2 regions of the Microbacterium sp. BH-3-3-3 genome follow, and region 2 is predicted to be linked to the other one. Evidence: predicted binding sites of a transcription regulator. Region 2 holds the regulator's gene; the other holds the start of a gene.
The links. The regulator HrcA, encoded in region 2, represses chaperone genes, less so after heat shock. The targets are predictions, from matches to a motif close to TTNGCACTCGNNNNNNNCGAGTGCNAA.
Positions count from the first base shown of each region.

Region 1 (15,823 bases), 610 kb from region 2:
CGTCCGAAACGGTCAGTCGCGTTTTGTCTCCGATCACCGTAATTGTGACTTCCCGGTAGAGCGTGACAAGGAGGCTATGTGGAGGTCGTTCTGCGTCGTTCCGGTGGGCACGCCGGGACGCGTTTGGGGAGCCTTGTTCCTTGATGCCGACAAGAAGACTGAGTTCACGAGCGATAAAAAGGCCGTCGCGATGTCCATCGCTCGTTTTGTAGAGATCGGCATCGAGCTTCTCGCTTCGGCTGCTGCAGATGTCCAGCCCGAGTTCGACGAAGCCAGAAAGCAGCTCGACGGCGTCGCTCCCGCCACTGTCGGAAGGGCGTCGTATACTCCGAGCAAGAAGGCAGGTGATTGACGATGGCGAACCTCAACGATGTTGCCGCGTACGTACTCCAGCACTTTCGCAACCAGAGCATCTCGACGATGAAGCTGCAGAAGCTCTGCTACATCGCGCAAGGTTGGTCGTTGGCCCTTCGGCGTCGTCGACTCTTCGACGCGCACTTTGAAGCATGGCGAAACGGGCCTGTCGCGCCCGGTCTGTACGCCAACCACCGCGGCAAGTACAGCGTCTCGTCCTGGCCGTGGGGGGATCACAAGGCGATCGAGCTCGACGAGCGCATCGTGCTCGATGCTGTCTTGGCGAATTACGAGGCGCTGACAGGCCCCCAACTGAGCGCGTTGACACACAAGCCAGGCACACCGTGGAGCTTGACTAGGGCCGAGGCTGGAGTGCTTGACGGGGAGGCTTGCCAGGTTGAGATATCCGAAAGTCTCATCGCCGAGCACTACTCGAACGCTCTCGAGGCGACGCCCCGCGACCGTTAGTAACGCGCAGTCAAGCATCGCCACGCCACCGCTCAGCAGCTGGGGCGGTTCTCATAACGAGCGAGATAGCAGTCGAGACGGAACTTGAGCTACCGCAGGTCCGCGATGTACCTCATCGGCGTAGCTGCGCTAAGTCGTCTATGTCTCTTCGGTGCCGAGCTGTTCTCGCGTGGCTTCGATGCCGAGCGCGTCGCGCACGACCGTCGCCCCCGTCTCGCGAAAGCTCTTTTGGGTCGTGCCCTCCCACGTCGTACTTCGCAGCACGGCCCGCCAGGTCGTGCGGTAGTTGTTCGGATGCCGGAACGTGCCGACGCTGGACGGGAAGACGTCTTGGCCGGCAGCTCGAGCTCGCGATAGCCGGCGTCGCTCTTCGTGAAGTCTTGCACGAAGAACTTGCCGTCCCGGTCCTGGGCGATCGTGCGCCGGACGGCTACCCAGCGAGCGGCGAGATCGAGCACGTCCCGCTGCAGGGCGAGCAGCTCGCCCGTGCGCGTGCCGGTGCCGATGATCATGCTCGTCGAGTCGACGAGGCCGCTCGGGCGCGACGTGGGAGATGATCTCCTGCATCACGCGACTCGGTCCCGGCGTCCCACAGCTCGAAGCGGTCGAGTATGCCGCGCACCGCGGCGAGATCCGGGGCGGCCGCACGGGCGCAGTGCTTGGGCTCGGGTGCGGGGACGTCCGTCATGGGGTCAGCGCGTATTGCGGACGAGCGCGACGGCGTTCGATCGAGCACCCCGCTCACGCGAAAAGCGCCCGCCTCTCACAGGGGCGGGAAGTGCGCGATCCGGTGAGGTGAACGCGACCGAGACCCGGTCGTCGCCGGGCGTGCGATCGGCTCCGTTCCGCCGTCGTCATCCCAGTGCTCCAGAGCAGTGGCGTCGGAGCCGGGCTGTGCTTCTCGTGGGCTGTCCTTGTCGCGTTTCGATTGCGTCGTCGTGGGTGGGGAGTAGCCGTGCCAATGGTCGCCCGCGGTCTGATCCCAGCTGTCCCACTCGCCATTGCGTCGCAGCGTCGCCAGGTGGCCGCCCTCGTCATCCCAGTTCTCTGCGGCGATCTCGTCGTCGTGCTCCTTGTCGCCCATGGTTCGGACTGTACGCCGCGGCCGCAGTGGCGGATAGGGGTGCATGCCGCACGCCCGCCGGCGCGAACCGAGTCCTGCCGGGGCGTCGCCCGAAAAGAGGACAGACAAACCAGTAGTCGAATGGGTATCCTCGCCATTACCTACCCGCGTACCCTACGCGCACCGCTCCGATGGCGTAGCCACGCGACGGTCCGCTCGCCCAAGGGAGTGGGAACAATGGCTCTACCGCGAACCGTCACACATGCCTACCGAATGCCCGGCGGGTGGGAGAAGCTCGCCCGACATCGACTCACCATCGACTACGCGCGCGAGCTGCGCACCGCCGGCTTCACCCTCATGCGGATACGCAGCGGATGGGGGAGCAGCCGCGAACGCTCGATCGCCACTTACCTGCAGCGGCACGAGGTGCCCGCCACCTGACATCCCGCCGCGTTGCGGTTCTCGCCCGTCGCCGAGCGATCACGAGAACAGTCGTGCGAGATCGACGACGAGGATCGCTGCTGCCACGATCGCCGACAGGCCCGCGAGCAGCGCGCCTACGATCGCGCCCCAGCGCAGGGGCCCGGGCCGCCTGCCCGCCTCCAGCGCGAACAGCAGGGCGCACAGGGCCACGGCGACCATGAGCAGGTCGCCCACCATGCCCGCCGGGGCCCAGACCGCGGTCGCGAGCGCGATCACCCCCGCCGCCAGCGCGGCCAGGTGACGCGTCTGGTGCGCCGGTGCCTCGCTCATCGCCCGCTGTCCTCCGTCAGCGCGAGCGCACGCGCAACCAGCGCACCTCGTGCGCGGCGAGCGGAAGGCCCGCGCCCAACCAGGTCGGAGCGCCCGAGACGAGGTCCAGGGCCTCGGGTCGAAGGCCCGAGAGGGTGAGCGCGTCGACGGTCACCGGGCTGTCGGCGACGTTCGCCATGACGACAACGTCGAAGCCCGCGTCGCCGGGGCGGACGAAGGCCACGATCGACGCCACGTGCGCGTCGAAGGCGATGAGCTCGTTGCCGGCGAGCTCGGGGGTCGACCGACGAACGGCGAGCAGGCGCGCCAGTCGTGCGAAGACGCGTCCGGCCGGGGTCCCGGCATCCGCGCGATCCGCGTAGTTCTGTGCGGGGCGGAACGGGCGGTGCACCCAGCGGCTGTCGCCCGACTCTTCGGGGCGGTCGGCGAAGCCGTAGTCGTTGAGCTGCGCGACCTCGTCGCCGAGGTACAGCAGCGGGATGCCGCCGGTCGACAGAGCGAGCGCGTGCGCGAGGACGACGCGGTCCTCACCCGCGGAGTCGCCCGCCTCGATACCGGCGAGCGAGGCGGTGGTCCCGGTCACGCGCGCGTCGCCCGTGCGCGGGTTCTCCTGGAACGGCACGCCGCGGGCGAACGTTCCCTCGGCGCGCCCGACGTAGAAATCATTGAGGAAGCGGCGGTGCGGGTAGCCGTCGATGCCGAGCTCGGCGGCATCCTCGTCGGCGAAGGTCCACCCGATGTCGTCGTGGCTGCGCACGTAGTTGACCCACGCGGTGCCGTCGGGCAGGGCGTGGCGACGCTCGAGCGCCTGCTGCAGCAGGCGTCCGTCGCGGGTGGCGAGCGCCTCCCACGTGAGGGCCATCTGCAGCGGGTTGTACGAGATCTGGCACTCGTCGGGCGAGATGTACGAGATCACCTCGTCGGGGTGCACGATCGCCTCCGACTTGAACAGCAGGCCGGGCGCGGCCATGCGCAGCACCGCATTGAAGGCCTGGAGCAGCAGATGCGCCTCGGGCAGCGACTCGCAAGTCGTGCCGAGCCGCTTCCAGATGAAGGCCACGGCATCCATCCGCAGGATCTCGACGCCCTGGTTCGCGAGGAACAGCATCTCGCCGGCCATCGCCTCGAAGACGGCGGGGTTGGCGTAGTTGAGGTCCCACTGGAAGTGGTAGAACGTCGACCAGATCCAGCGCCCGTCGTCGAGCTGCACGAAGGACCCCGGGTGGTCGTCGGGGAAGATCTCGCGCGTGGTCCGCTCGTACGCGTCGGGCATCTCGCGGTCGGGGAAGATCAGGTAGAAATCCTCGTACGCCGGGTCACCGGCGATGGCCTTCCGCGCCCACCGGTGCTCGTTGCTGGTGTGGTTGAAGATGAAGTCGACCACCAGCGAGATTCCGGCGCGGCGGAGGTCGGCGGCGAGCTCGGAGAGTTCCTGCATCGTGCCGAGCTTCGGGTTCACGCGGCGGTAGCTCGACACCGCGTACCCGCCGTCGCTGTTCCCCTCCGGGCTCTCGAACAGCGGCATGAGGTGCAGATAGGTCAGGCCCAGTTCCTGGAAGTAGGGGATGGCCTCCCGGATGCCGCCGAGTCCTCCCGCGTAGCGATCGACGTAGCAGACGCCACCGAGCATGCGCTCGCTCTCGAACCATCCGGGCTCGCTCTCGCGCTCGCGGTCGATGGCCTTCAGCTCGGTCGGACGCAACGCCCACGAACGTCGGGCGAGATCGACGACGGATGCCAATCGCTCGCGGCCGTCGGGACGCTCGCCGTACAACTGCACGAAGAGATCGTGCAGGCGCGGCAGGTGGGCCTCCACGTGGGGGAGGAATTCGCGGTCGACGCCGTCGGCGAGGAGATCGGCGATGATCTCGGAGACGTCGTCGTGGTCGGTGCGCAACTGGGTCACGGGGAAAGCCTGGTGCATCGGTGCCCCTCCGGTCGACAGCGACGTGCCCGGCGCTGGCCGTGGCGTGAGTTCTGCGCCGGGCGGTGCCGCCGTCCGCAACGCCGCCGCCGTCATACGATCGACGATGGCCCGACCCTCGGGCGCGAGGGGAGTGCGGTGTCGGAGCGCGGTTCGGTCGGTGTCGCCGTGGCGGGAGCGGTGCTCATCGGCGCCCTCACGGCCCTGCAGGCGAGAATCAACGGCACCCTCGGCGCCGAGATCGGTGACGGCATCGTCGCCGCCGCGATCTCGTTCAGCTCGGGACTGCTCATCCTCGTCGCGCTGTCGGCGCTGGTGCCCGAGGGGCGACGCGGGTTCGGGCGTTTGGTCTCCGGCATCCGATCCCGCTCGATCCCGCCCTGGATGCTGCTGGGGGGTCTGGCCGGGGCGTTCACCGTCGCCAGCCAGGGCCTGACGGTCGCCACCATCGGCGTGGCGTTGTTCACCGTCGGCTTCGTCGCCGGGCAGACCACGGGCGGACTCGTTCTCGACCGGGTCGGCTACGGCCCGGCGGGGGTCGTTCCCGTCACCGTGCGCCGTCTCGTCGGCGCCGTTCTCGCCATCGCCGGTGTGATCGTGTGCCTGTCGGGCGATGCGCTGGGGGGAGTGCCGCTGTGGATGCTGGTCGTCCCCGCCATCGCCGGTGCGGGCGTGGCCTGGCAGCAGGGGACGAACGGGCGTCTGCGGGTGCGCGTCGAGAGCCCGCTGACCGCGACGCTGGTCAACTTCGTCGGCGGAACGGCGGTGCTCGTCGTGGCCGCGGTGGTGCACGTGGGGGTGGTGGGCGCCCCACGCGTCATCCCCACCGAGCCCTGGCTGTACGTGGGTGGAGCCGTCGGGGTCGTCTACATCTTCCTGTCGGCGGTGGTCGTTCGCCGCACGGGCGTGCTGCTGCTCGGCCTCGGGTCAGTCGTGGGGCTTCTGAGCACGTCGGTGCTGCTCGACGCCCTCTGGCCTGCCCCCGCCGCCCCATCGACCCCCGTCGCCCTGCTCGCGTCCGCGGTCGCGATCGTCGGTGTCATCGTCGCGGCGGTCCCGTGGCGCCGCCGCCGGCCGTGAGCCGGAGCCCGGTCAGCGGATGACGCGCGCCGCCCGCCCGTGAACGACGACGCCGCCGGGGGGACGAGCCCCACCGGCGGCGTACGACGAAGACGGATCGATCAGAGGTGCGCGTCGTCGGCGGCGCGACGCTTCTTGCTCCCGGGCAGACGCGAGATGTGCTTCGCGGCGTCCACGGTCTTGCGACGCACCGGGCGCGAGCGCGGCGGCTTGCCTCCGACGTAGAGCCAGCCGAGCAGCACCTCGCCCTTCGACAGGCCGTGCGCCTTGGCGAGCGCCTTGCTGCGTGTGTTGTCGTCGGTGCGCCAGAACACGCCGAAGCCGGCTTCGTCGAGCGCGAGGCTCAGCATGTGGGCGACGCCCGAGGCCACGGCCTCCTGCTCCCACGCGGGGATCTTCTTCGACTCGAGGTTCGCGACCACGGCGATGATCAGGGGAGCGCGGCGGGGCTTCGAGGAGTAGCCCTTCTTACCGTCGGCCTTGTTCAATGCGCGGGCCAGCAGGTCGCGGTCGCTCCCGCGGATCTCGATGATCCGCCAGGGACGCAGCGTCTTGTGGTCGGCGACGCGACCCGCGGCCGCGACGAACGCCTCGAGCTCGGGGCCGGTGGGGGCGAGGTCGGTGACCTTCGACCACGACCGGCGGTCGCGCATCGCCTCGAGTGCGCTCACGCCGTCTCTTCCGGGGTGAAGTTCAACGACAGCGAGTTCATGCAGTACCGGTCGCCGGTGGGCGTGCCGAAACCATCGGGGAACACGTGTCCGAGGTGCGAACCGCAGTTGGCGCAGCGCACCTCGGTGCGCTGCATGCCGTGGCTGTTGTCGTCGATGAGCTCGACGGCCTCGGGACGCACCGACTCGTAGAAGCTCGGCCACCCGCAGTGCGAGTCGAACTTCGTTCCGCTCTGGAACAGCTCGGAGCCGCACGCGGCGCAGGTGTAGAAACCGGAGCGGCTCTCATCGAGCAGTTCACCGGTCCACGCGCGTTCGGTTCCGGCCTGGCGCAGCACCGCGTACTGCTCGGGCGAAAGCTCTTCGCGCCACTGGTCGTCGGTCTTGTCGACGGCGTAAGTCATGGGATCTTCCTCTCTCCGGTCCCTATTCTCTCGTGCCGGGGGCCGGTCAGGTCGGCGCGGCATAATCTGCGGAATGCAGCAGGATGCCGTGGAAGCCGTCGTCGATCGCTATGGGCGCTTCGCCCGCGACGAGGCGCCGGGTCGTTCGGCGGTGTACGAGGGGTGGGCGCGGCGCGTCGTCGACGACACCGCGGTGGCCGAGGCTCTCGCCCGGATCGCGGAGACGCGGCGTCAGCCCCCGCTCGTCTTCGCGGTGATGCGGCTGCTGGGCGCACCAGAGGACGATGTCGACGCGTGGGCCGCGTGGGTCGTCGCCCACGCCGATCAGGTGGTCGTCGAGTGCGGGCGTCGAAGCGTGCAGACCAACGAGCCGCTCCGGTGCGCCGCGTTGCTGCCGGCGCTCTCGCTCATCGAGGGGCCGATCGCGTTGCTCGAGGTGGGGGCGAGCGCGGGCCTGTGCCTGTACCCCGACCGGTACTCCTATCGCTACCGCCGCGGCGAGGAGGTCATCGCGCTCGACCCCGCCGACGGCCGCAGCCCGGTCGTGCTGGAGTGCGAGCTCGAGGGGCACCCCGACCTGCGTATGCCGGACGTCGTGTGGCGGGCCGGCATCGATCTGAACCCCCTCGACGCCCGAGCCGCCGACGATCGTGCGTGGCTCACGGGCCTGGTGTGGCCGGGCGAAGAGGGGAGGCGTGAGCGCATCGCCGGTGCACTCGACATCGCGACGGCCGATCCGCCCCTTCTCGTCGCGGGCGAGGGGGCGGCGGCCCTTCCCGCCCTCGCGGCGCAGGCTCCCCGCGGAGCGACGCTGGTGGTCACGACGCCCGGCGTGCTCGCCCACATCCCGCGCGCCGGGCGCGCCCCCGTCATCGCGGCCGCGCGGGCCGCGGGGCGGTGGATCACGCTCGACGCCGCGGCACTGCACGACGGCTGGACGCACCCCCCTCGCATCCGACGGGGCGGGTTCGCGCTCGCGCTCGACGGCGACGTGCGCGCCGAGGTCGATCCGCTCGGGGCGTGGGTGGCGTGGCATCCGGAATCGACGGGCGGTGCGCAGTAGCGTCGAAGCGTGCCCCTGTCGGACCGTGATCGCGCCTTCCTCACCTTCGAGGGTGAATGGCGACGCCATGGGGGTGCGAAAGAGGAGGCGATCCGCGCCGAATTCGCGCTGACGCCGGCCCGGTACTACCAGCTGCTCGGTCGCCTCATCGACACCCCCGAAGCCCTCGCGTCCGACCCCATGCTGGTGCGTCGCCTGCGCCGACGCCGCGATGACGCGGCCGCGCAGCAGCGCGCACGCCTCGGCCGCACCGCCACCCGGTGACGGGTGCGCGCGGGTCGGACCGGTAGCATCGTCCAATGGCCAGATCGACCTTCCCGCGGGATCGCTTCGACGACCTGCCGGCCGATGCGGGTCGCGTCGGCGCCCACCGCGCCGAGAATCCCCGGCTGCGCGGGTGGATCATCTTCCTGTGGGCGGCCATCGCCACCCTCGCCCTGATCATCGCCGGCATCTTCGGCTCGCTGGTGGTGTCGGGTCGCATCTCGTTCGGCTCCGGGCCCGCGCCGGTGCCCACCGTCTCGGCGGAACCCACGACGCCCGCCGTCGTCGACACGTCGTACTCGGTGGTCGTTCTCAACGGCACGGCCGACGAGGGACTCGCCGCCGCCGTGCGCGACCAGATCGTGGCGGCCGGATGGCCGGGTGAGGGCGTCGAGACCGGTGACTCCGACAGCACCGACTTCGCCGAGACGACGATCTACTACCTCCGCGACACCGACGAGGCGGCAGCCCAGGGCCTGGCCCAGACCATCGGGGGCGCGCAGATCGCGCAGAGCGACTTCCTGCAGCCGACCGACGACCCCAGCACCCCCGACGACGAGAGCGCCGTGAAGCGGCTCGTCGTCGTCATCGGCCTCGATCGCGCCGCCGGTCAGGCGTCGCCGTCGACCGCTCCCTGACCCCTCGACGGCCGCGTGTTTCCGCGGCGTAACAAGTTCGCGGCCTGCGCGTCAACAATGGGCCGAGCGGCCGGTGCGGCGGGATCACGCGTGCTTACGATGACCTCGTCATTCAGCAACGGGAGATTCGCATGACGCAGGGCACTGTCAAATGGTTCAACGCCGAGAAGGGCTTCGGCTTCATCACCGTCGCCGACGGCCAGGACGTCTTCGTCCACTACTCGAGCATCGAGATGTCGGGTTTCCGCGTTCTCGAGGAGGGCCAGGCCGTCGAGTTCACCGTCGGCACCGGGCAGAAGGGCCCCCAGGCGGAGTCGGTGCGACTGGCCTGATCACCGTTTCCCGACGCCACGGCATCCGATCCCGGATGCCGTGGCGTCGTCGTTTCCGCGCGGGTGGGCGGCTTGCACTCCCCAGGGGCGAGTGCCAGAATGAGTTAGCACTCGCTTTCGTCGAGTGCCAAAATCAGCAGTCACCCGTCCGGGAGGGACGACACACTTATGGCAAAGATCATCGCTTTCGACGAAGAGGCCCGACGCGGTCTCGAGCGTGGCCTCAACACGCTGGCCGACGCCGTCAAGGTGACCCTGGGCCCCCGCGGTCGCAACGTCGTGCTCGAGAAGAAGTGGGGCGCCCCCACGATCACGAACGACGGCGTCTCGATCGCCAAGGAGATCGAGCTCGACGACCCGTACGAGAAGATCGGCGCCGAGCTGGTCAAGGAGGTCGCCAAGAAGACCGACGACGTCGCGGGTGACGGCACCACCACCGCCACCGTTCTCGCCCAGGCGCTCGTGCGCGAGGGCCTGCGCAACGTCGCGGCCGGCGCAGACCCCATCTCGCTCAAGAAGGGCATCGAGAAGGCCGTCAAGGCCGTCACCGACGAGCTCCTGGCCTCGGCCAAAGAGGTCGAGTCGAAGGAGCAGATCGCGGCTACCGCATCGATCTCCGCCGCCGACCCGGCCATCGGCGCACTCATCGCCGAAGCCATCGACAAGGTGGGCAAGGAAGGCGTCGTCACCGTCGAGGAGAGCAACACCTTCGGCACCGAGCTCGAGCTCACCGAGGGCATGCGCTTCGACAAGGGGTACATCAACCCCTACTTCGTCACCGACCCCGAGCGTCAGGAAGCGGTCTTCGAAGACCCGTACATCCTGATCGCCAACCAGAAGATCTCCAACATCAAGGACCTTCTGCCCATCGTCGACAAGGTGATCCAGGAGGGCAAAGAGCTCCTCATCATCGCCGAAGACGTCGAGGGCGAAGCTCTCGCGACGCTGGTGCTCAACAAGATCCGCGGCATCTTCAAGTCGGTGGCCGTCAAGGCTCCCGGTTTCGGCGACCGTCGCAAGGCTCAGCTGCAGGACATCGCGATCCTCACCGGCGGACAGGTCATCACCGAAGAGGTGGGCCTCAAGCTCGAGAACGCCACGGTCGACCTGCTCGGCCGTGCGCGCAAGGTCATCATCACCAAGGATGAGACCACGATCGTCGAGGGTGCGGGCGAGTCCGAGCTGATCGAGGGTCGCGTGACCCAGATCCGTCGCGAGATCGAGAACACCGACAGCGACTACGACCGCGAGAAGCTCCAGGAGCGCCTCGCCAAGCTCGCGGGCGGCGTCGCCGTCATCAAGGCGGGCGCGGCCACCGAGGTCGAGCTCAAGGAGCGTAAGCACCGCATCGAAGACGCCGTGCGCAACGCCAAGGCCGCCGTCGAAGAGGGTGTCGTCGCCGGTGGTGGCGTCGCGCTCATCCAGGCCGGCAAGACCGCGCTCGCGACCCTCGACCTCGTCGGTGACGAGGCCACGGGTGCGAACATCGTCCGCGTCGCCATCGAGGCCCCGCTCAAGCAGATCGCGCTGAACGCCGGTCTCGAGCCCGGTGTCGTGGCGAACAAGGTCGCGGAGCTCCCCGTGGGCCACGGCCTGAACGCCGCGACGGGCGAGTACGGTGACCTGTTCGCACAGGGCATCATCGACCCCGCCAAGGTGACGCGTTCGGCTCTGCAGAACGCGGCATCCATCGCCGGTCTGTTCCTCACGACCGAGGTCGTCGTCGCCGACAAGCCCGAGAAGTCGGCCGCTCCCGCGGGCGACCCGACCGGTGGCATGGACTTCTGATCCACGCCTAGGCAGTGACAGAACGCCCCCTCCTTCGGGAGGGGGCGTTCTGTGTTGACGGGGCGGTGACCGCGCGCTGATCCGGCGCCGGTTGGCTGCTGGTGTGTTGGCGGGCTGCTGGCTTGCGTGACTGCGGGCCGGCCGGTTGGGGCACATGTCCCACTTCTGGTTGCCTGCCGCGGCGCCAGGCAACCCGATGTGGGACGCGGCCTGCATCTCTTGGGCCACGGTTCGAGAACTCCGCCGAGGTGCGACGGGGCGGGTGGGAGCCGGGGCCGGGACGGCTGCCGGGGGCGGAAGCGTCGGGTCTACGCGTCGGGACGGTAGTCGTCGGGCAGGCGCTCGAGCGGTTGCGTCTCGATGAGCGCGTGCTCCTGTGCATCGCGCCGGTCGGCCAGGGGGAGCGAGACGCGGAACGTCGCTCCGCCGCCGGGGGTGTCGACGACCTGGACCGTGCCGTGCAGCAGATCGACGATGGATGCCACGATCGACAGTCCGAGGCCCGAACCGCCGGTCTCGCGCGTGCGCGAGGTGTCAGCACGCCAGAAGCGCTGGAAGATCTGGTCGCGGATCTGCTCGGGAACGCCCTCGCCGTGATCGATGATCTCGATCCACCCCATGTCGGCGTCGGCGTCGACCCCCACACGCAGGCCGATGGGGGAGCCGTCGGCGGTGAACCGTCGCGCATTGCCCAACAGGTTGGCGACGACCTGGCGCACCTTGTTCTCATCGCCGAGGACGATGGGGGCGAGCCGCGGGGGCGTGCGCACCACGCCCAGGGGCGCGGTCGGAGGAGCGGCGTCGTCACCCGCGGCGGTGTGCGTCTCGCCCGCCTCTCGGGCGCGGCGACGCAGACGCGACAGGGTGGCCCCGGCGATCGCCATCGCCGACGTCGGCGGCGCACCCCTGCGGCGCCCGGGCGTCGACGCGGGCTCTCCTGCGGCGTCGAGGAGCGGGTCGAGCGTCATCAGCGGGACGACGCGTTCGGTGCGCGCGGTGGTGTCGTCGACGGTCACCTCGCGCTGGGGGGAGGTCACGCGCAGATCCATCGCGGCATCCCGAGCGATCGGGCGCAGATCGAGCGAGGTGATCGTGACGTCGCGACGCTCGTCGAGTCGCGCGAGGGCCAACAGGTCTTCGACGAGGGCCCCCATGCGGATGGCTTCCTTCTCGATGCGTTCCATCGACTGCGCCACGTCTTCGTCGGAACGGATCGCGCCCATGCGATAGAGCTCGGCGTACCCGCGCATCGTGACGAGCGGGGTGCGCAGCTCATGGCTGGCGTCGCCGATGAAGCGTCGCATCTGGCGCACGGTCGCGTCACGCTGCACGAGCGCCCCGTCGATCCGCGCGAGCATGGCGTTGATCGCTGTCTTGAGGCGTCCCACCTCGGTGTCGGGGACGATGTCGGTCAGGCGCTGGCTGAAGTCGCCGGCGGCGATGTCCATCGCGGTCGTCTCGACCTGCCGCAGGTTGCGGAACGTGAGCGTCACGAGCCAGCGGGTCAGCAGGGCGCTGGCGATGAGGATGAGCAACGCGACGAACGCGTAGATCCCCACGTACGCCGCGACGATGCGATCGGTGGGGGCCAGGGGCTGGATCACCATCTGGGTGTAGACCCCGGGATTGCCGGGGGCCTGCAGCACCCCCACGCGAGCGAGGAAGTGCTGACCGGATTCGGGGTTCTCCAACTCGATCCGCCGGTCGATCTGGCTGTAGGTCTGCTCGACGGTGAAGGTCGCGGGCAGATCGGGCAGGGCGCGCGACGACGTACCGTTGTAGAACGCCTCGCGCCGCCCGTCGGGCCCGTACACGACCACCATCGACCCGATCTGCGGGGCGTTGTCGACCTGGGTGAAGGTGATGCGGCCGTCGGTGTCGCTTGTGGTGAAGATGCTGTTCGCGATGCTCCCGGCTGCCTGCTGCGCGAGCTGCTCGTCGAGGTTGTTGACCAGCGTCGTGCGCAGGAACACCATCGTGCCGATACCGGCGGCGAACAACCCGATCGCGAGCAGCGCGACCGTGACGCCGGTGACCTTTGCCCGAAGGCTCAGGCTGCGCCACCAGCGGGTTAGGGTGTCGTCGGAGTGCGACAGGGGGAGCCTCCGCTCAGGCGGTCTTACCCGACTTCAGCATGTAGCCGAAGCCGCGCTTGGTCTGGATGAGCGGCTCGGACGAGTGCGGATCGATCTTGCGGCGCAGGTACGAGATGTAGCTCTCGACGATGCCCGCGTCGCCGTTGAAGTCGTACTCCCACACGTGGTCGAGGATCTGCGCCTTCGACAGCACACGGTTCGGGTTGAGCATCAGATAGCGCAGCAGCTTGAACTCGGTGGGGCTCAGGTCGATCGAGACATCGCCGACGCTGACGTCGTGGGTGTCCTGATCCATCGTCAGCTCACCGGTGCGGATGATCGACTCTTCGTCGGCCTGCATGGTGCGGCGCAGGATCGCCTGGATGCGCGCGACGATCTCGTCGAGGCTGAACGGTTTGGTGACGTAATCGTCGCCGCCGGCGTTCAAGCCCATGATCTTGTCTTCGGTCTCGTCCTTGGCGGTGAGGAAGAGGATGGGGGCCGTGTACCCCGCGCCCCGCAGGCGCTTGGTGACGCTGAACCCGTTCATGTCGGGCAGCATCACATCGAGCACGATGAGGTCGGGTTCCTCTTCGAGCACGGCCGAGATGGTCTGCGCGCCGTTTGCCACGGCTCGCACCTGGAAACCGGCGAAGCGCAGGCTCGTGATGAGCAGGTCGCGGATGTTCGGTTCGTCGTCCACGACGAGGATGCGAGGAGCTGTCATTCCCTCATTATCGTGACTGCACCCAGCAATGCGCTGGATATGGAACGGAAAGCCGCACGCTGATATGGGTCAGGCGGCTGCGGCGTCGATCCCGTCGGCATCCAGAATCGTGTAGGCGTAGCCCTGTTCGGCGAGGAAACGCTGCCGGTTCTGCGCGAAATCCTGGTCGACGGTGTCGCGCGCGATGAGCGTGTAGAAGCTCGCCGTGTGCTGAGACTGCTTGGGTCGCAGCAGTCGTCCGAGGCGCTGGGCCTCTTCTTGACGCGACCCGAACGAACCCGACACCTGGATCGCGACGGAGGCCTCGGGCAGATCGACCGAGAAGTTGGCCACCTTCGACACCACGAGCAGCGGGATGCTGCCGTCGCGGAAGCCCTGGAAGAGCTCCTCACGCTCCGGGATCGGGGTCGCCCCGGTGATCTGAGGGGCGTCCAGAGCCTGCGCGAGCTCGTCGATCTGATCGAGGTACTGCCCGATCACGAGCACCCGCTCGCCCGGATGCCGCTCGACCAGGCGCCGCGCGACGTCGATCTTGGCGGGGGCGGTCGCCGCCAGCCGGTAACGGTCCTCGTCGGCGGCGGCCGCGTACTCGAGACGTTCGTCGGCGGGGAGGTCGATGCGCACCTCGTAGCAGGCGGCGGGGGAGATGAAGCCCTGGGCCTCGATCTCTTTCCACGGCGCGTCGAAGCGCTTCGGGCCGATGAGGCTGAACACGTCGCCCTCACGACCGTCTTCGCGCACGAGCGTCGCGGTGAGGCCGAGTCGACGTCGGGCCTGCAGATCGGCCGTGAGCTTGAACACCGGAGCGGGCAGCAGGTGCACCTCGTCGTACAGCACGAGACCCCAGTCGAGCGCATCGAGCAGTGCGAGGTGGGCGTACTCGCCCTTCCGCTTGGCGGTCAGGATCTGGTAAGTCGCGATGGTGACGGGCTTGATCTCTTTCACCTGACCGGAGTACTCGCCGATCTCCTCGGCGGTGAGGCTCGTGCGCCGCAGCAACTCGTCGCGCCACTGACGGGCGCTCACGGTGTTCGTCACGAGGATGAGGGTGGTCGTGCGCGTGTCGGCCATGGCCGCGGCGCCCACGAGCGTCTTGCCGGCACCGCAGGGGAGCACGACGACGCCGGATCCTCCCTCGGAGAAGGAGTCGACGGCCTGGCGCTGGTAGGGACGCAGGCTCCAGCCGTCTTCGGCGAGGTCGATCGCGTGCGGGGTTCCGGGGGTGTACCCGGCGAGGTCTTCGGCCGGCCACCCGATCTTCAGCAGCTCCTGCTTGATGTGTCCGCGCGCCCACGCGTCGACGAGGTAGCTGTCGGGGGTGGGGTGACCGATCAGGAGCGGAGCGATGCGCTTGTTGCGCGACACCTCGCTGAGGACCGCGGGGTCGGTCGAGCGCAGCACGAGCTCTTTGTCGTCGTTGCGCTCGATGACCAGGCGACCGTACCGGTTGACCGTCTCGCGGATGTCGGTGCTCACCGATGCGGGCACCGGGAAGCGCGACCAGCGGTCGAGGGTCTGCAGCATCGCCTCGGCGTCGTGTCCGGCCGCGCGGGCGTTCCACAGGCCCAGACGGGTGATGCGGTAGGTGTGGATGTGCTCGGGTGCGCGCTCGAGCTCGGCGAAAACTGCGAGCTCATGCCGCGCCGTCTCTGCCTCGGGGTGTGCGACCTCGAGGAGGACGGTGCGGTCGCTCTGCACGATCAGGGGGCCGTCAGCCATAGCGTTCGAGTCTACCGGGGTCCAGGACCGGTCGGTCGACCGGGCAGGGCTCGACCGGGTGAGGCTCGACCGTCCTCACCCCACGAGCGAGACCGCGTCGATATGCGACAGCGGCAGAGTGCGCTCGACGTCGGCGGCGCGATCGCGGCCGCGCAGGCGTCCGCCACCGAGGCCCGTGGCTTCGAGGCGGAACACGCGGGCCGAGCCGTCGGGAAGCCGCACCGTCACGTCGACCACGGCGCGGGCCCGCACGGCTTGATCGAGCTCGCGCTCGAGCCAGGCGGCATCCGAATCGTCTGCGCCGGTGCGCAAGCGCGAGAGCAGCGGCGTGTACGTGTCGACGGGATCGTGGTCGGACGCCGTCTCGGCCGCGAGCTTCGCGCGCTCGAGCGCCCGCGGGCGCCCCTCGGCGTCGACGGCCACGGCGGGGTAGTGCGCATCGGTCAACGCCCAGAACACGACGTCGGCCGACACATGCGAGACGAGCTCGTCGCCGGTGC
Region 1 is NZ_CP017674.1:3,043,396-3,059,218, forward strand. It holds gene BJP65_RS14050 (GAF domain-containing protein) at 1-352, shown strand, start outside; gene BJP65_RS14055 (Panacea domain-containing protein) at 355-822, shown strand; gene BJP65_RS14060 (hypothetical protein) at 1,586-1,906, opposite strand; gene BJP65_RS16355 (alternative tryptophan synthase beta-subunit) at 2,159-2,326, shown strand; gene BJP65_RS14065 (hypothetical protein) at 2,366-2,638, opposite strand; gene BJP65_RS14070 (amylosucrase) at 2,655-4,562, opposite strand; gene BJP65_RS14075 (DMT family transporter) at 4,701-5,642, shown strand; gene BJP65_RS14080 (nitroreductase family protein) at 5,744-6,295, opposite strand; gene msrB (peptide-methionine (R)-S-oxide reductase MsrB) at 6,310-6,717, opposite strand; gene BJP65_RS14090 (DUF2332 domain-containing protein) at 6,791-7,780, shown strand; gene BJP65_RS14095 (DUF3263 domain-containing protein) at 7,790-8,044, shown strand; gene BJP65_RS14100 (LytR C-terminal domain-containing protein) at 8,080-8,682, shown strand; gene BJP65_RS14105 (cold-shock protein) at 8,814-9,014, shown strand; gene groL (chaperonin GroEL) at 9,183-10,802, shown strand; gene BJP65_RS14115 (cell wall metabolism sensor histidine kinase WalK) at 11,111-12,778, opposite strand; gene BJP65_RS14120 (response regulator transcription factor) at 12,912-13,604, opposite strand; gene BJP65_RS14125 (DNA repair helicase XPB) at 13,674-15,323, opposite strand; gene BJP65_RS14130 (helicase-associated domain-containing protein) at 15,399-15,823, opposite strand, start outside.
Region 1: groL (chaperonin GroEL) is a predicted target of HrcA. The motif match lies at 9,119-9,145, and genes of this name have one in related genera.

Region 2 (15,823 bases):
GGGACTCGTTCGGCCTGCCGGCCGAGAACGCCGCCATCAAGCGCGGCGCCGACCCGGTCGAGTGGACCTACGCGAACATCGCGCAGCAAAAGGAGAGCCTGAAGGACTACGGCGTCTCGTTCGACTGGAGCCGGGTGCTGCACACCAGCGACCCCGAGTACTACCGGTGGAACCAGTGGCTGTTCCAGAAGCTGTACGACAAGGGCCTCGCGTACCGCAAGGACGCCCTCGTCAACTGGGACCCGGTGGATCAGACCGTGCTCGCCAACGAGCAGGTGCTGCCCGACGGCACGAGCGAGCGCAGCGGCGCCGTCGTGGTCAAGAAGAAGCTGACGCAGTGGTTCCTGCGCATCACCGACTACGCCGACCGCCTGCTCGACGACCTGAACCAGCTCGAGGGCTTCTGGCCGAGCAAGGTCATCCAGATGCAGCGCAACTGGATCGGACGCTCGATCGGCGCCGACATCGAGTTCGAGATCGAGGGCCGCGCCGAGAAGATCACCGTCTTCTCGACCCGCCCCGACACGCTGCACGGTGCGACGTTCTTCGTCGTGGCGCCCGAGTCCGACCTCGCGGCCGAGCTCGCGGCATCCGCGGATCAGGGCGTGCGCGAGAGCTTCGAGGCGTACCTCGCCCAGGTGCAGCGTGCGACCGACATCGAGCGCCAGGCCACCGACCGGCCGAAGACCGGCGTGTTCCTCGGGCATCACGCGATCAACCCCGTCAACGGCGAGAAACTTCCGATCTGGGCCGCCGACTACGTGCTCGCCGACTACGGTCACGGTGCCGTCATGGCCGTGCCCGCGCACGACCAGCGCGACCTCGACTTCGCCCGCGCCTTCGACCTGCCCGTGCGGGTCGTCGTCGACACCCTCGCACCCGTCACCGGGGCGATCCCCGTCATCGAGCTCGACGATGACGGCGTGCCGATCGACCCGCTGGGCGACCTCGACGAGACCGACCCGGTGAAGACCGGCGTCGCGCTCACCGGAGATGGCCGCATGGTCAACTCGGGTTCGCTGAACGGCTTGTCCAAGCGCCACGCGATCGCCCGCATGATCGAGGAGCTCGAGGCGAAGGGCGTCGGCCGTGCCGCCAAGACGTACCGCCTGCGCGACTGGCTCATCTCGCGCCAGCGCTACTGGGGCACGCCCATCCCCATGCTGCACGGCGAAGACGGCTCGATCACGCCGGTCCCCGCCGACCAGCTGCCGGTCACCCTGCCGTCGGTGGAGGGCCTCGACCTGAAGCCCAAGGGCACCTCGCCGCTGGGGGCCGCGACCGAATGGGTCGAGGTCACCGACCCCGAGACCGGCCAGACGCTGCTGCGCGACCCCGACACGATGGACACCTTCGTCGACAGCTCGTGGTACTACCTGCGCTTCCTGTCGCCGGACAGCTCGACCGAGGCGTTCTCGGCTCGCGAGGCCAACAAGTGGGGCCCCGTCGACTTCTACATCGGCGGCGTCGAGCACGCCATCCTGCACCTGCTGTACGCGCGGTTCATCACCAAGGCGCTGTTCGACATGGGCCTGGTGGAGTTCACCGAGCCGTTCTCGAGCCTCATCAACCAGGGCATGGTCATTCTCGACGGCACCAAGATGTCGAAGAGCAAGGGCAACCTGGTGCTGTTCCAGGAAGAGCTCGACGCCCACGGTGCCGACGCCCTGCGCGTGGCGCTGGCCTTCGCCGGCCCGGTAGAAGACGACAAGGACTGGAACGACGTCTCGACCACGGGGGCGGCGAAGTTCCTCGCCCGCGCCCTGCGCATCGCGCACGACGTCGACAGCGAGACCGACGTGGTGTGGGCCGAGGGCGACCCCTCGCTCCGCCGCGTCACGCACCGCCTGCTGGCCGAGGCGCCGAACCTCGTCGAGCAGACGAAGTTCAACGTCGTCGTCGCCCGCCTGATGGAGCTGGTCAACGCCACCCGCAAGGCGATCGACGGAAAGGCCGGCGCGAGCGACCCCGCCGTGCGCGAGGCGGCCGAGGTCATCGCGATGACCCTCGACCTGTTCGCCCCGCACACCGCCGAAGAGATGTGGCAGACGCTCGGCTACACCGGCTTCGTGGGGCTCGCGACCTGGCGCCAGGCCGACCCGACGCTGCTGGTCGAAGACACCGTCACCGCCGTCGTGCAGATCGACGGCAAGGTGCGCGCCACCCTCGAGGTGTCGGCCAAGATCGGCGGCGACGAGCTCGAAGCCCTCGCCCGCGGCGACGAGCGCGTGCTCCGCGCGCTCGGTGAGCGCGAGATCGTGCGCGCGGTCGTGCGTCCGCCGAAGGTGGTCAGCTTCTCGACGAAGTAGCTTCTCGTTCCGGATGCCACGTCCCCGGCGCTCCACGGAGCGCGGGGGCGTGGCATCCGTCGTTCTGATCCGACCGTTCGTCCGCCGGCGGCGACCTCGGACCGCCGGTCTCGTTCCTCAGGGCATAGGAGACGCCGCTCCTCCCCAGGGAGGCTTTTCGCGCGAGCGTTCACCGATCGCCGTCGGCGCGGCACGGGCGGGTGGGGGTGCTGCCTACTGTCGCGGTGTGACCGAGAACGTCGTCCTCCCCGCCGAGGCCCGGCCTCCCCACGCGGGGGAGCCTCTGCGGGCGCGGGCGCGGCTGGGGATCGGGGCGGTCGTGGTGCTGGTGCTGCTGGCGTTCGCCGTCACCATCGGGATCGGTATGGTGCGGGGTGCTACCGGGACGGAGGTTGTCGAGCCCGCCGTGTCGGCGTCGCCCCCCTCGGCCGCCGTCCCGCAGGTCGGTGTCTACGTGCACGTGGCGGGCGCGGTGCGTGAGGCCGGGCTCTACCGGCTCGAGGTCGGCGACCGCGTCGCCGATGCGGTCGCGCGCGCCGGCGGCTTCGCCGAGGACGCCGCGCGAGACGGGGTGAACCTCGCGCGGCCCGTCGCGGACGGCGAGCAGATCGTCGTCCCGGTGGCGGGAGCGGAGGTCGCGTCCGGGGGAGCCGCTCCGACCGCGGGAGCCTCCGACGGCCTCGTCGATCTGAACACGGCGACGCGCGAGCAGCTCGACACGCTCCCGCGGATCGGCCCCGCTCTGGCCGACCGCATCATCGCGTGGCGCGACGAGAACGGCCGCTTCACCAGCGTCGACGACCTGTCGTCGATACCGGGGTTCGGCGACAAGATGGTCGAGGCCCTGCGCGATCTGGTGCGGGTGTGAGCGAGCGGCGTGCGCTGCGGCGACGGGCACTCCGGCCGATCTCGGTGGCCGTCACCACCTGGGGCTTCGCGGGGCTCGCCACCGGGCTCCCCGACGCCCGCGTCCTGGCTCTCGTCCTCGCCGCGGGGGCCGGTCTCGCCGCCCTCGCCTTTCTGGGCAGACGGCACGCGGTCCTCGCCGTCGCCACCATCGCCGTCGCCTGCGCCGCGGCATCCGTATCGAGCGTGGCTTTCGTGGACGCCGTACGCGAGCAGGTCGACGCCCTGCGGGTGGAGGGCGGCCGGCAGCTCGTGCTCGAGCTCACGGTGACCGGACGTATCGACGGCACCCCGGACGGCGGGGCGTGGTTCGACGCCGTCGCCACGGAGGTCCGCGCCGGGAGCGTGCAGCTCTCGGGAGACATCCCGGCCCGCATCGGAGTGGATGCCGAGGGGCGCCGGGCTCTCGCCGAGGCCGCGATGGGCAGCGAGGTAGAGGTCGTCGGTCGCGCTCTGCCCGCCGAGCCGGGAGAGCGGGCGGTGCTCGTCGTCCGGGCCGAGGAGGTCGCGAGAGCGGCACCGCCGGGCGGGGTCTGGGGGTGGTTGGAAGGGCTCCGCAGCCGCCTCGTCGCATCGACCGACGGACTCCCGCAGCCCGGTGCCGGCCTCGTGCCGGGCCTCGCGGTGGGCGACACCTCGAGCCTCGACGCGGCGACCGAGACCGCGATGACGGTCTCGTCTCTTTCGCACCTCACGGCCGTGTCGGGCGCCAACTGCGTCATCGTGGTCGGGGCGGCCTTCGCCCTGCTCGCCCTCTGCCGCGCACCACGGGGAGCACGTATCGTCGGGGCGCTGCTCGTGCTCGCCGGCTTCGTCGCGTTGGTCACCCCCGAACCCAGCGTCGTGCGTGCCGCGGCCATGGCATCGGTGGCACTCCTCGCCCTGGCCCTGGGCAGACCGGCGGTCGGGATCGCCGTGCTGTCGCTGGCGACGACGGTGCTGCTGATCGTCGACCCCTGGCTCTCGAGGTCCGTGGGCTTCGCGCTCTCGGCCGCGGCCACCGCCGCCCTGCTCGTCCTCGCGCGGCCCCTCGCCGCCGGCCTCGAGCGCTGGATGCCGCGGGCTCTGGCGCTCGCGATCGCCGTGCCGGCCTCGGCGCAGCTCGTCTGCGGCCCGCTGATCGTGCTGATCGATCCGCACGTGCCGCTCCTGGGCATCGTCGCGAACCTCCTCGCCGATCCGGCGGCCGCCCCCGCCACCATCGCGGGCGCTCTCGCCGCCATTGCCCCGTTCCCCTGGCTGCAAGACGGGCTCACCGCCCTGGCCTGGATCCCCGCCTCGTGGATCGCCGCTGTCGCGCACACGACCGCGGGGATCTCGGCGCAGAACATTCCGTGGCCCGACAGCCTGCTCGGCGCCGGGCTGCTCGGGCTTGTCGGCGCCGCCGTGTTCGTCGCGGTCGTCCGCCCCCGCCGTCTGCCCCGCACCGCAGCCCTCGCCGCCGCGGCTTCCGCCGTCAGTCTCGGCCTGATGCTCGGTCAATCGGCCGTCCGCACGGTCGCGGGACCGCTCACCGTCCCCGCGCCGTGGCAGGTGGTCATGTGCGACGTGGGGCAGGGCGATGCCACGCTCTGGCGATCCGGAGCGGCCATCGCGCTCGTCGACACCGGGCCCGACCCGGCGGCGCTCACCGGCTGCCTCGAGAAGTTCGGGGTGGAGCACCTCGACCTCGTCGTGCTGACCCACTTCGACCTCGACCACGTCGGCGGCGCGGCGGCGGTGCTCGGGCGCACCGACCTCGTGCTCCACGGCCCGACCGACGAGGGCGCCGATCAGCGGCTGCTGGAGCGCTTCGCCGCCACCGGCGCCTCGCTCACGCAGACGACGGCCGGGATGACCGGCACGCTGGGCGCCACGCGTTGGCAGGCTCTGCACCCGCCGCCGCGAGCGGAGCCGGGCAATGACGCCAGCGTCGCCCTCGACATCGCCGGCCCCGGCTTCCCCCGCACGGAGATGCTCGGCGATCTGGGCGAGGACGCGCAGGAATCCCTGCTCCGACGCGCCGACGTGACGCCGGTGCAGGTCGTCAAAGTCGCGCACCACGGCAGCGCCGACCAGGACGCCGACCTCTACCGGCGACTCCACGCGGCGATCGGACTGATCGGCGTCGGTGCCGACAACCGCTACGGCCATCCCACGGCATCCCTCCTGTCGATCCTCGAGAGCACGGGCACGACCGTGGGCCGCACGGATCGAGACGGGGCTCTCGCCGTGTGGATGGACGAGCAGGGCCGCCTGTCGCTCTGGCGCGAGAACGGTCCCGCCGTCGACAGCGTTCGGAGCCCGACATCGTCTTCGCCTCGATAGCCGTGCATGCTCCGGTTCAGGTGGCGTCGGTGGCTCGCCGCACCGGGAAAGGAGCCTCGTGACGAACCACGCGGGGCGACGCCCGTTGCCGCGTCGTCGTCGGGCTTCCGCGCCTCCGTGCCGCGGCTCTGATGTCGGACCCGGTCGGTAGGCTGGGGGAGTGACCCCGGCACCCCGACGCTCCGCCCCCGCGAAGACCAAGTCGGCGATTCCCCAGGTGTCCTGGCGCACTCCTCAGCCCGCGCCCGTCGTGCTGATCTCCGGTCCCGAAGAAGTGTGCGCGGAGCGCGCGACCGCCGGCATCCGCGCGCTTCTCAAGAGCGAAGACCCGAGCCTCGAGGTCACCGACATCCGCGCCGACGATTACGCCGCCGGCACCTTGCTCGGCGTCACCTCGCCCTCGCTGTTCGGCGAGCCCCGCCTGGTCCGCGTGAGCGGCGTCGAGAAGTGCAGCGACACCTTCCTCAGTGAAGCCGTGTCGTACCTCTCGCAGACGCAAGAGGGCGCCACCGTCATCCTGCGCCACACCGGGGCGAGCGTGCGCGGTAAGAAGCTCCTCGACGCCATCCGTGCCGGGCAGGGCGCCGGCATCGAGATCCCGTGTGCGGCGGTGAAGCGCGACTCCGACCGCTTCGACTTCGCCGTGGGCGAGTTCAAGGCCGCGCACAAGCGCATCGCCCCCGTCGCCCTCCGCTCCCTGGTCTCGGCGTTCGCCGACGACCTCACCGAGCTCGCCGCCGCGTGCCAGCAGCTCATCGCCGACGTCCCCGGCGACATCGACGAGCGCATCGTCGAGCGGTACTACGGCGGGCGGGTCGAGACCTCGGCCTTCACGGTCGCCGACACCGCCATCGCCGGGCACTACGGCCCCGCCATGTTGGCGCTGCGGCACGCGCTGGCATCCGGAGCCGACCCCGTACCCCTCGTGGCCGCGGTCGCGATGAAGCTCCGCACCATGGCCCGGGTCGCCGGAACCCGCGAATCCTCGTCGGCGGCCGCCCAACGCCTCGGCATGAAGGATTGGCAGGTCGACCGTGCGCGGCGCGACCTGGTCGGGTGGACCGGCAACACCCTCGGCATGGCCATCCACGCCACGGCCCGCGCCGACGCCGAGGTGAAGGGCGCGTCGCGCGACGCGGTCTTCGCGCTCGAGCGAATGATCACGATCATCGCCACCCGCGCGCCGTACGGCGGCTGACCGCGCACGGTCGGCTCGCGGGCTATGGGCTCGCGGGGCAGCTCCGTGAGCAGGGGAGGGCGTGGGCTGAGCGGAGGACCGGATCGAGGCCGCGTGTCCTCCGCTCGTCCCTGCACCTCCGCTCGCCACGTTCGTCGGCCCCGCGAGCGCGGCGCCATGCGCAGGTTCGCGGTGCAGGTCTGTGACCAGGGGAGGGCCCGGGCTCAACGGAGGACCGGATCGAGGCCGCGCGTCCTCCGCTCGCCCCCATCCCTCCGCTCGCCACGCCTCATCGCCCCCCGCGCAATCTGCAGCACGCACCCCCGACGCCCCCTACGCTCTCGCGCCCCCACCCCGAAAACGACGAAGCCCGCCCCGCGTGATGCGGGACGGGCTGTCGAAAAGGTGCGACTCAGAGAGCGGCGACCGACTTCGCGATGGCCGACTTGCGGTTCGCGGCCTGGTTCTGGTGGATGACACCCTTGCTCACGGCCTTGTCGAGCTTCTTGGTCGCGGTGGCGAGCGCCTTGAGAGCGCCTTCCTTGTCACCGGCCAGCACAGCCTGCTTGGTGCGACGCACGTGCGTCTTCAGCTCGCTCTTGACGGCCTTGTTGCGCTCGTGCGCCTTGTCGTTGGTCTTGTTGCGCTTGATCTGCGACTTGATATTCGCCACGTCGACGGTCTTTCGTTTGAAGTGAATATGGAAGAGCCGGGCGAGCGGTAGAGGGACGCTGCACCGGCATCGTGGAGGTCGGGAAAAACCCCACACGCAAGCCAAGGACCAACTGTATCAGGTCGCCGCCTCGACGGTGGTGAGCGCCACGTCGACCAGCGCGTTGAACACGCGGGGCCGCATCGCCGTCACCAGGTGCGTGGTGCGGGGGACGACGATCAACTCGGCCTCGCGCGCCACCGACACGAACAGCTTCTCGTTGGCGCGCAGTTGATCCCACTGCCCGTTGATGAACCACAGCGGAACCTCGATGCGGCGCAGCGACGCCAGAAGGTCGAGCACCGACAGGCTCGCCAGGGCGGTGTCCTGCGCCTCGAAGGCGTATCCGCCCGCGCCGAAGTCGGGCCGCGTCTCGGGTGGGAGTGTGCGGTCGAGCACGCGGTTGGTGAGCCCCAGGCCGCGGTCGGGCAGGCTGTCGAACCGCCGCGCGAGGAAGCGGTAGGCCGCGAGGCCCACACCCCGCGGGATCGAGGTGCACGATGCGGCGATGAACGCCGCAACCGGCGGCGGGTCTTCGCGCCCGACGTACTCGATGCACAGCAACCCGCCCATCGAATGGCCCACGAGCAGCACGGGGCCGCGGGTCGCGGCATCCTGCACCGCCCGGTCGATGGTGGCGAACGCCTCGTCGAGAGTGAACTCCTCGCCGCGGCGGGTGCCGTGTCCGGGCAGGTCGACGGCGACGGCCGGGTTGCCGCGCTCCTCGAGGTGGGCGAGCTGCGCGCGCCACATCGTCGCCGAGGTGCGGATACCGTGCACGAACACGACCTGGACCGTCATGGCATCCAGGGTAGAAGCCGTTCGCTACCGACCGGCTGTGCGTCCGCGTCCCCCAGGCGCCGCGCGGCACGCTCCCGCGCATGGAACGGGTGTTCACGACCCGCGGGGGACATCCGGATGCCGTACCCCGGGCATCCGCGGACGGCGATGTCGGCGCGCCACCGTAGAATCGACGGAACATGTCACCGCGCGCCCTGAAGCCCCTCGAGCCGTCTGCCACTCCGCCGGAGCAGATCCGCAACTTCTGCATCATCGCTCACATCGACCACGGCAAGTCGACGTTGGCCGACCGCATGCTGCAGATCACCGGCGTCGTCAGCGACCGCGATATGCGGGCGCAGTACCTCGACCGCATGGACATCGAGCGTGAGCGCGGCATCACGATCAAGTCGCAGGCGGTGCGGATGCCGTGGGCCACCGCCGACGGCACGTTCGCCCTCAACATGATCGACACGCCCGGCCACGTCGACTTCACGTACGAGGTCAGCCGCTCGCTCGCCGCGTGCGAGGGAGCGATCCTGCTCGTGGATGCGGCGCAGGGCATCGAGGCGCAGACGCTGGCGAACCTCTATCTCGCACTCGAGAACGATCTGACGATCATCCCCGTGCTGAACAAGATCGACCTGCCGGCCGCCGACCCCGAGAAGTACGCGGCCGAGCTCGCCGGCCTCATCGGCGGCAAGCCCGAAGACGTGCTGCGCGTGAGCGGCAAGACCGGCATGGGCGTCGAAGAGCTGCTCGACCTCATCGTCGACCAGATCCCCGCCCCGGTCGGCAAGCCCGACGCCCCGGCACGCGCCATGATCTTCGACTCGGTCTACGACGCCTACCGCGGCGTGGTCACGTACGTGCGCATGATCGACGGCTCGCTGCAGCCGCGCGAGCGCATCCAGATGATGTCGACCACCGCGACGCACGAGCTGCTCGAGATCGGTGTGTCGAGCCCCGAGCCCGTGCCCACGCGCGGTCTCGGCGTCGGCGAGGTCGGCTACCTCATCACCGGTGTGAAAGACGTGCGCCAGTCGAAGGTCGGCGACACGATCACGACGCACCGCAAGCCCGCCACCCAGGCGCTGCCCGGGTACACCGATCCGAAGCCCATGGTCTTCTCGGGTATCTACCCCATCGACGGCAGCGACTACGCCGAGCTGCGCGAAGCCCTCGACAAACTCAAGCTGTCCGATGCGTCGCTGCAGTACGAGCCCGAGACCTCGGTCGCGCTGGGCTTCGGCTTCCGCGCCGGGTTCCTCGGCCTGCTGCACCTCGAGATCATCACCGAGCGCCTCTCGCGGGAGTTCGGTCTCGACCTCATCACCACCGCCCCGTCGGTGACCTACGAGGTCACCACCGACACGGGCGACACCGTCTCGGTCACCAACCCCAGCGAGTACCCCGACGGTCGCGTCGCCTCGGTCTCGGAGCCGATCGTCAAGGTCGGCATCCTGCTGCCCAAGGACTACGTCGGCACCGTGATGGAACTCTGCCAGTCGCGCCGCGGAACGCTCCTGGGCATGGACTACCTCAGCGAGGACCGCGTCGAGCTGCGGTACCACATGCCCCTCGGCGAGATCGTGTTCGACTTCTTCGACCACCTCAAGTCGCGCACGCAGGGCTACGCGAGCCTCGACTACGAACCCGCCGGTCAGCAGAGCGCCGACCTCGTGAAGGTCGACATCCTGCTGCAGGGCGACAAGGTCGACGCGTTCAGCTCGATCGTGCACCGCGAGAAGGCATACGCCTACGGCACGCTCATGGCCGAGCGCCTGCGCAAACTCATTCCGCGCCAGCAGTTCGAGGTGCCCATCCAGGCCGCGATCGGTGCCCGCATCATCGCGCGCGAGACGATCCGCGCCATCCGCAAGGACGTCCTCGCGAAGTGCTACGGCGGTGACATCACCCGAAAGCGCAAGCTGCTCGAGAAGCAGAAAGAGGGCAAGAAGCGCATGAAGATGGTGGGCCGCGTCGAGGTGCCGCAGGAAGCCTTCATCGCCGCCCTCTCGGGCGACGTCGAGGCCAAGAAGTAACGACCGATTCGAGAGGAAGATCATGCGCCGGCAGAACTTCACCGACGACACGGTCGATTACGCGGCGGTGGGCGCCACCCAGGCCCCCGACCTCATGCAGTATCCGCCCGAGCGTTCCGTCCCCGCCGAAGATGCGTGGCGTATCGGCAGCGGCGAAGAGCGCTTCGTCGCCGCGGGCGAGTTGCTGCTCGCGTGGGCGCCGCTGCGCAGCGAAGAGCTGAGCATCACCGACGTGCGTCCCGCGTCGGGCGCCGGCTACGCGGGCGTCGGCTTCGACGCCGAGGGCGCTCCCGTCGCCCCCAGCCGCCTCGAGGCCGAGCAGCGCTTCGCCGCCGACGGCACCCCGTTCGTCAGCCCCGGAACGGGCGTGCGCCTGCACGGCAAGGTCGACGGACACCGCGCCGATGCCGAGCTGCGGGTCATCTCGGTGTTCGAGGAGCCGCGCCGCGTCGGATTCATCCTCGGGACGGTCGGACACTCCATCGTGAGCGGCGAAGAGCTGTTCTCGCTCGAGTGGCGCGACAACGACGAGGTCTGGTTCGTCGTGCGCGCGTTCGACCGCCCCACCGCGCCGTCCTACAAGCTCCTCACGAGCCGCGTGCGCCGTCGCCGCAAGGCGCTGTTCACGCGGTACCTGCGCGCGATCTCGCCGCTGTACACGTCCTGATGGGCGGACCGCTTCCCCTCGGAGACCCCGCGCCCACCGACGGTCGTCTGCCCGACGACCTGACCATCGACCCGTCGGTCGACTTCGGTGTCTACCTGCACGTGCCGTTCTGCCGTGTGCGCTGCGGCTACTGCGACTTCAACACCTACACCGCCAGCGAGCTGCGCGGCGCCCGGCAAGACGACTTCGCCGACACGCTCGCCGCCGAGGTGCGCCTGGCGGGCGGGGTGATGGATGCCACGGGCGGCCGCCGCACGGCATCCACGGTGTTCTTCGGCGGGGGTACGCCGACACTCCTGCCTCCCGGCGATCTGGCGCGCATGCTCGACGCGGTGCGCGCGGAGTTCGGCATCGCCGAGGGGGCCGAGGTCACCGTCGAAGCCAACCCCGACACGGTCGACGACGCCGTAGTCGAGACGCTGGCCGCCGCGGGCGTCACGCGCGTGTCGATCGGCATGCAGTCGGCCCGCCCGCACGTGCTCGCCGCCCTCGACCGCACCCACGACCCCGCGAACGTCGCGACCGCCGTCGCCGCGGCCCGCCGCGCCGGGCTCGACGTATCGCTCGACCTCATCTACGGCGCACCGGGGGAGTCGCTCGACGACTGGCGGTCGTCTCTCGAGACCGCCGTCTCCCTCGCTCCCGATCACATCTCGGCCTACGCGCTCATCGTCGAAGACGGCACGAAGCTCGCCCGCCAGATCCGCTCGGGCGCGGTCGCGGAGCCCTCCGACGACCTGCAGGCCGACATGTACGAACTGGCCGACGAGCTGCTCGCCGATGCCGGGTACGACTGGTACGAGGTGTCGAACTGGTCGCGCGGCGTCGCCCACCGTTCGCGGCACAACCTCGCCTATTGGCGCGGCACGGACTGGTGGGGGTTCGGACCGGGCGCCCACAGCCACGTCGCGGGGCTGCGCTGGTGGAACGTCAAACACCCGGCCGCCTATGCCCAGCGCCTCGCGGCGAACGAGTCACCGGCCGCCGCGCGCGAGCGCCCCGACGAGACGGCCCGACGACTCGAGTCGGTGCTGCTGCGCAGCCGCATTCGCGAGGGTCTCGCCGTCGGCGAGCTGCACGGCGAGGGCCGCAAGGCCGTGGCGTCGCTCATCGCCGACGGGCTCATCGAGGGGGCGGATGCCATCCGGGGCCGCATCGTGCTGACCCGCCGCGGACGCCTGCTGGCGGATGCCGTGGTGCGAGCCCTCACGGTCTGATCCGCGCCGTCGCATCCCGCGGCGGGACCGCACGCAGGCGCGGAGGATCCGGCATCCGCGAGCCCCCGACGGGGCAGGTCGTCGATCGGCGTAGAATTGGCACTCAGTCAAGTCGAGTGCCAGACGGGGAGGAGCAGCGCATGGTGTCGGAACGCGGCCTCCAAGTGCTCCGCGCGATCGTGCAGGACTACGTCGACACGCGTGAACCCGTCGGCAGCAAAGCGATCGTCGACCGGCACGCATTCGGTGTGTCGGCGGCGACCATCCGCAACGACATGGCGCTGCTCGAAGACGAAGACCTCATCGTCGCACCCCACACCTCGTCGGGCCGCGTGCCCACCGACAAGGGCTACCGCGTGTTCGTCGATCACCTCGCCGAACTGCGCCCGCTCTCGGGAGCGCAGCGCAGCGCGATCACCTCGTTCCTCGACGAGGCGGGCGATCTCGACGACCTGCTCGCCCGCACGGTGCGTGCCCTGACGCAGCTGACCGGCCAGGTCGCGATCGTGCAGTACCCGTCGTTCGCGCGCGCCAACCTCTCGCACGTGGAGCTCGTGGCTCTCGGCGGTCCCCGCGTGCTCGTCATCCTCGTCACCGACACCGGCCGCGTCTCGCAGCGGATCGCGCTCGTCCCGGCCGAGCCGGCCGAGGCCGACATCGTGCAGCTGCGCGCGCGTGTGGGCGCGGTGCTGGTCGGGCGCTCCGTCGCCGACTGCGCGCAGCAGGTCGCCGCGGTCGTCGCCGACGGCCCCCGCCCCGGCATCGCCCTCGACGCCGTCGCCGACGCCGTGTTCCGCGTCGTCGGCGAGGAGCTCGAGGAGTTCCGTCAGGATCGCCTCGTCATGGCTGGGGCGGCGACCCTCGCCAAGCGCGAATCCGACTTCCGCGGCAGCATCTACCCGCTCCTCGAAGCCATCGAGGAGCAGGTGACCCTGCTGCGGCTCATGACCGAGATGGTCGCCGACGAGAAGGGCTTGTCGGCCAGCATCGGCCGCGAGAACGAACCCTTCGGGCTCATCGAGGCCTCGGTGCTCGCGAGCCGGTACGACGGCTCGACGGGCGGTGCCCGCGTGGGCCTGCTCGGCCCCACCCGCATGGACTACTCCTCCAACCTCGCGGCGGTTCGCGCCGTCGCGCACTATCTGACCCGGATGCTCGAAGACGACGACAGCGCGCGCTGACGAGCACCCCACCGAGAACGACCCCGCACCCGCGGGCAGGAAGGCGATTGTGGCTGACCACTACGAGGTCCTCGGCGTCGAACGAGACGCCAGCGCCGACGAGATCAAGAAGGCGTACCGCCGTCTCGCTCGTCAGTTGCACCCCGACGTGAACCCCGGTGACGACGCGTCCGAACGCTTCAAGCTGGTCACGCACGCGTACGACGTGCTCAGCGACCCCGAGCAGCGTCGGCGCTACGACATGGGCGGCGACCAGAACCCCTTCGGCGGGGGCGGGGGAGCGGCCGGCTTCGGCGGGTTCAGCGACATCTTCGAGACGTTCTTCGGTGGGGCCCAGGGCGGCGGAGGCGGGCGGGGACCGCGTCCGCGTTCGCGTCGCGAGCGCGGGCAGGACGCCCTCGTGCGCGTCACGCTCGATCTCGGCGACGTCGTCTTCGGTACCCACCGCGACCTCGACGTCGACACCGCCGTGCTCTGCGAGACCTGCCAGGGAGCGTGCACGCAGCCCGGCACGAGCGAAGTCACCTGCGACATCTGCCACGGCTCGGGTCACGTGCAGCGCACGGTGCGCAGCCTGCTCGGCAACGTCGTCACCAGCCAGCCCTGCAACGTGTGCCACGGACACGGCACGACCATCCCCTACCCCTGCGGCACCTGCCAGGGACAGGGACGCGTGCGCGCCCGTCGTACCGTGTCGGTCGACATCCCCGCCGGCGTCGAGTCGGGCCTGCGCCTGCAGCTTCCCGGTTCGGGTGAGGTCGGCCCCGCCGGCGGCCCCAACGGCGACCTGTACCTCGAGATCACCGTCGACGCGCACGAGGCTTTCAGCCGCGAGGGCGACGACCTGCTCGCCACCCTCGAGGTGTCGATGCCGGATGCCATCCTCGGCACCACCACGACGATCGACGCCCTCGATGGTGCCGTCGAGCTCGAGGTGCGCCCGGGCGTGCAGTCGGGCGACGTGCTCACCATCAAGGGCCGCGGCATCACGCCGCTGCGCGGAAGCCAGCGCGGGGACCTGAAGGTCGGCGTGCACGTCGTGACGCCCACGCGCCTCGACCACAAGGAACGCGCCCTCATCGAGGAGTTCGCCAAGCGCACGAAGGCCCCCCAGCCGCGCCTGGCCGAGCACCAGCAGGGCATGTTCTCGAAGTTCCGCGACCGCTTCCGGCACTGACCGTGGCGCTGCACTTCGTCACCGACGAGGCGGCATCCGCTCAGCCGGGGGACACCGTCACGCTCACCGGAGCAGAGGCGCACCACGCCGCAGCGGTCCGCCGGGTGCGGGTCGACGAGGCGGTCACCCTCGGCGACGGTCATGGGGCGTGGCTGTCGGGCCTCGTCACGGCCGCGACGCCCAAGCAGGTCGACGTGCGGGTGACGGGCCGCGAGGAGCATCCGGCCCCGTCGCCGCGCTTCGTGCTCGTGCAGGCGCTCGCGAAGGGCGACCGTGACGAACTCGCGGTGCAGGCGGCGACCGAACTCGGCGTCGACGCGATCGTTCCGTGGCAGGCGGCGCGGAGCGTCTCGCGCTGGGATGCCAAGGCCGACAAGGGTCTGGCCCGCTGGCGCACCATCGTGCGCGAGGCGGCGAAGCAGGCGCACCGCGCGTGGATCCCCGACGTCGAGGGCGTCGCCCGCACGGCCGACCTCGTGCGCCGCGCCGGCACCGACCTGGTGCTGGTGCTCGAGCCGTCGGCATCCGATCGCCTCACCGCGGTCGCCGTCGAAGCCTCAGACGGTCGCGACGTGGTGCTCGTGGTCGGGCCCGAGGGCGGGATCGCCTCCGACGAGCTCGACGCACTGGTGGCGGGCGGCGCTCGACTCGTGCGCCTCGGCGACACGGTGCTGCGCACCTCGACCGCGGGGGCCGCGGCGATCTCGGTGCTGTCGGCGGCGCACGGGCGCTGGTGAGCCCCCGCCGCGTTCCGATCCGCCCGTCCGGGGCGAGAAACGTCCCGATCCGCCCGTCCGGGGCGCGGAATGTGTATCGGGGCGCACAACAACCGCCCCGATGCACGGTTCACGCCCCGGCCACGAGTCGTACGGCTCGACGCGCCATCTCGCCCGTCGAGCCCGCACCTCCCGACCTGCGTGTCGGAGCCCCTCACTAGACTGGATGCCATGAGCGAACCGTCGATCTTCACGCGCATCCTGCAGGGCGAGATCCCCGCCGAGATCGTCGCCGAGACCGAGAACGCCTTCGCGATCCGCGACATCGCCCCGCAAGCGCCGGTGCACCTGCTCGTCATCCCCAAGACGCAGCAGTACCGCAACGTCGTCGAGCTGGCGGCGGGCGACCCCGACCTGCTCACCGAGGTCGTGGGGCTCGCGAACAGCGTCGCCGCCGAGCATGCCGACGGCGACTTCCGGCTGATCTTCAACACCGGCGAGGGCGCCGGCCAAACCGTCTTCCATGTGCACGCCCACGTCCTCGCGGGTGGCCTGAACGAAAAGAGCGTGGGTGTCTGACTCCGCCGAAGAATCCGTCGTCGACCGCATCGAGGTCGACGGCGTGGCCA
Region 2 is NZ_CP017674.1:143,193-159,015, forward strand. It holds gene leuS (leucine--tRNA ligase) at 1-2,309, shown strand, start outside; gene BJP65_RS16410 (helix-hairpin-helix domain-containing protein) at 2,536-3,177, shown strand; gene BJP65_RS00765 (ComEC/Rec2 family competence protein) at 3,174-5,522, shown strand; gene holA (DNA polymerase III subunit delta) at 5,683-6,720, shown strand; gene rpsT (30S ribosomal protein S20) at 7,112-7,372, opposite strand; gene BJP65_RS00780 (alpha/beta fold hydrolase) at 7,490-8,212, opposite strand; gene lepA (translation elongation factor 4) at 8,392-10,236, shown strand; gene BJP65_RS00790 (DUF1990 family protein) at 10,259-10,903, shown strand; gene hemW (radical SAM family heme chaperone HemW) at 10,903-12,120, shown strand; gene hrcA (heat-inducible transcriptional repressor HrcA) at 12,261-13,301, shown strand; gene dnaJ (molecular chaperone DnaJ) at 13,351-14,478, shown strand; gene BJP65_RS00810 (16S rRNA (uracil(1498)-N(3))-methyltransferase) at 14,481-15,215, shown strand; gene BJP65_RS00815 (HIT domain-containing protein) at 15,426-15,773, shown strand; gene BJP65_RS00820 (PhoH family protein) at 15,823-15,823, shown strand, end outside.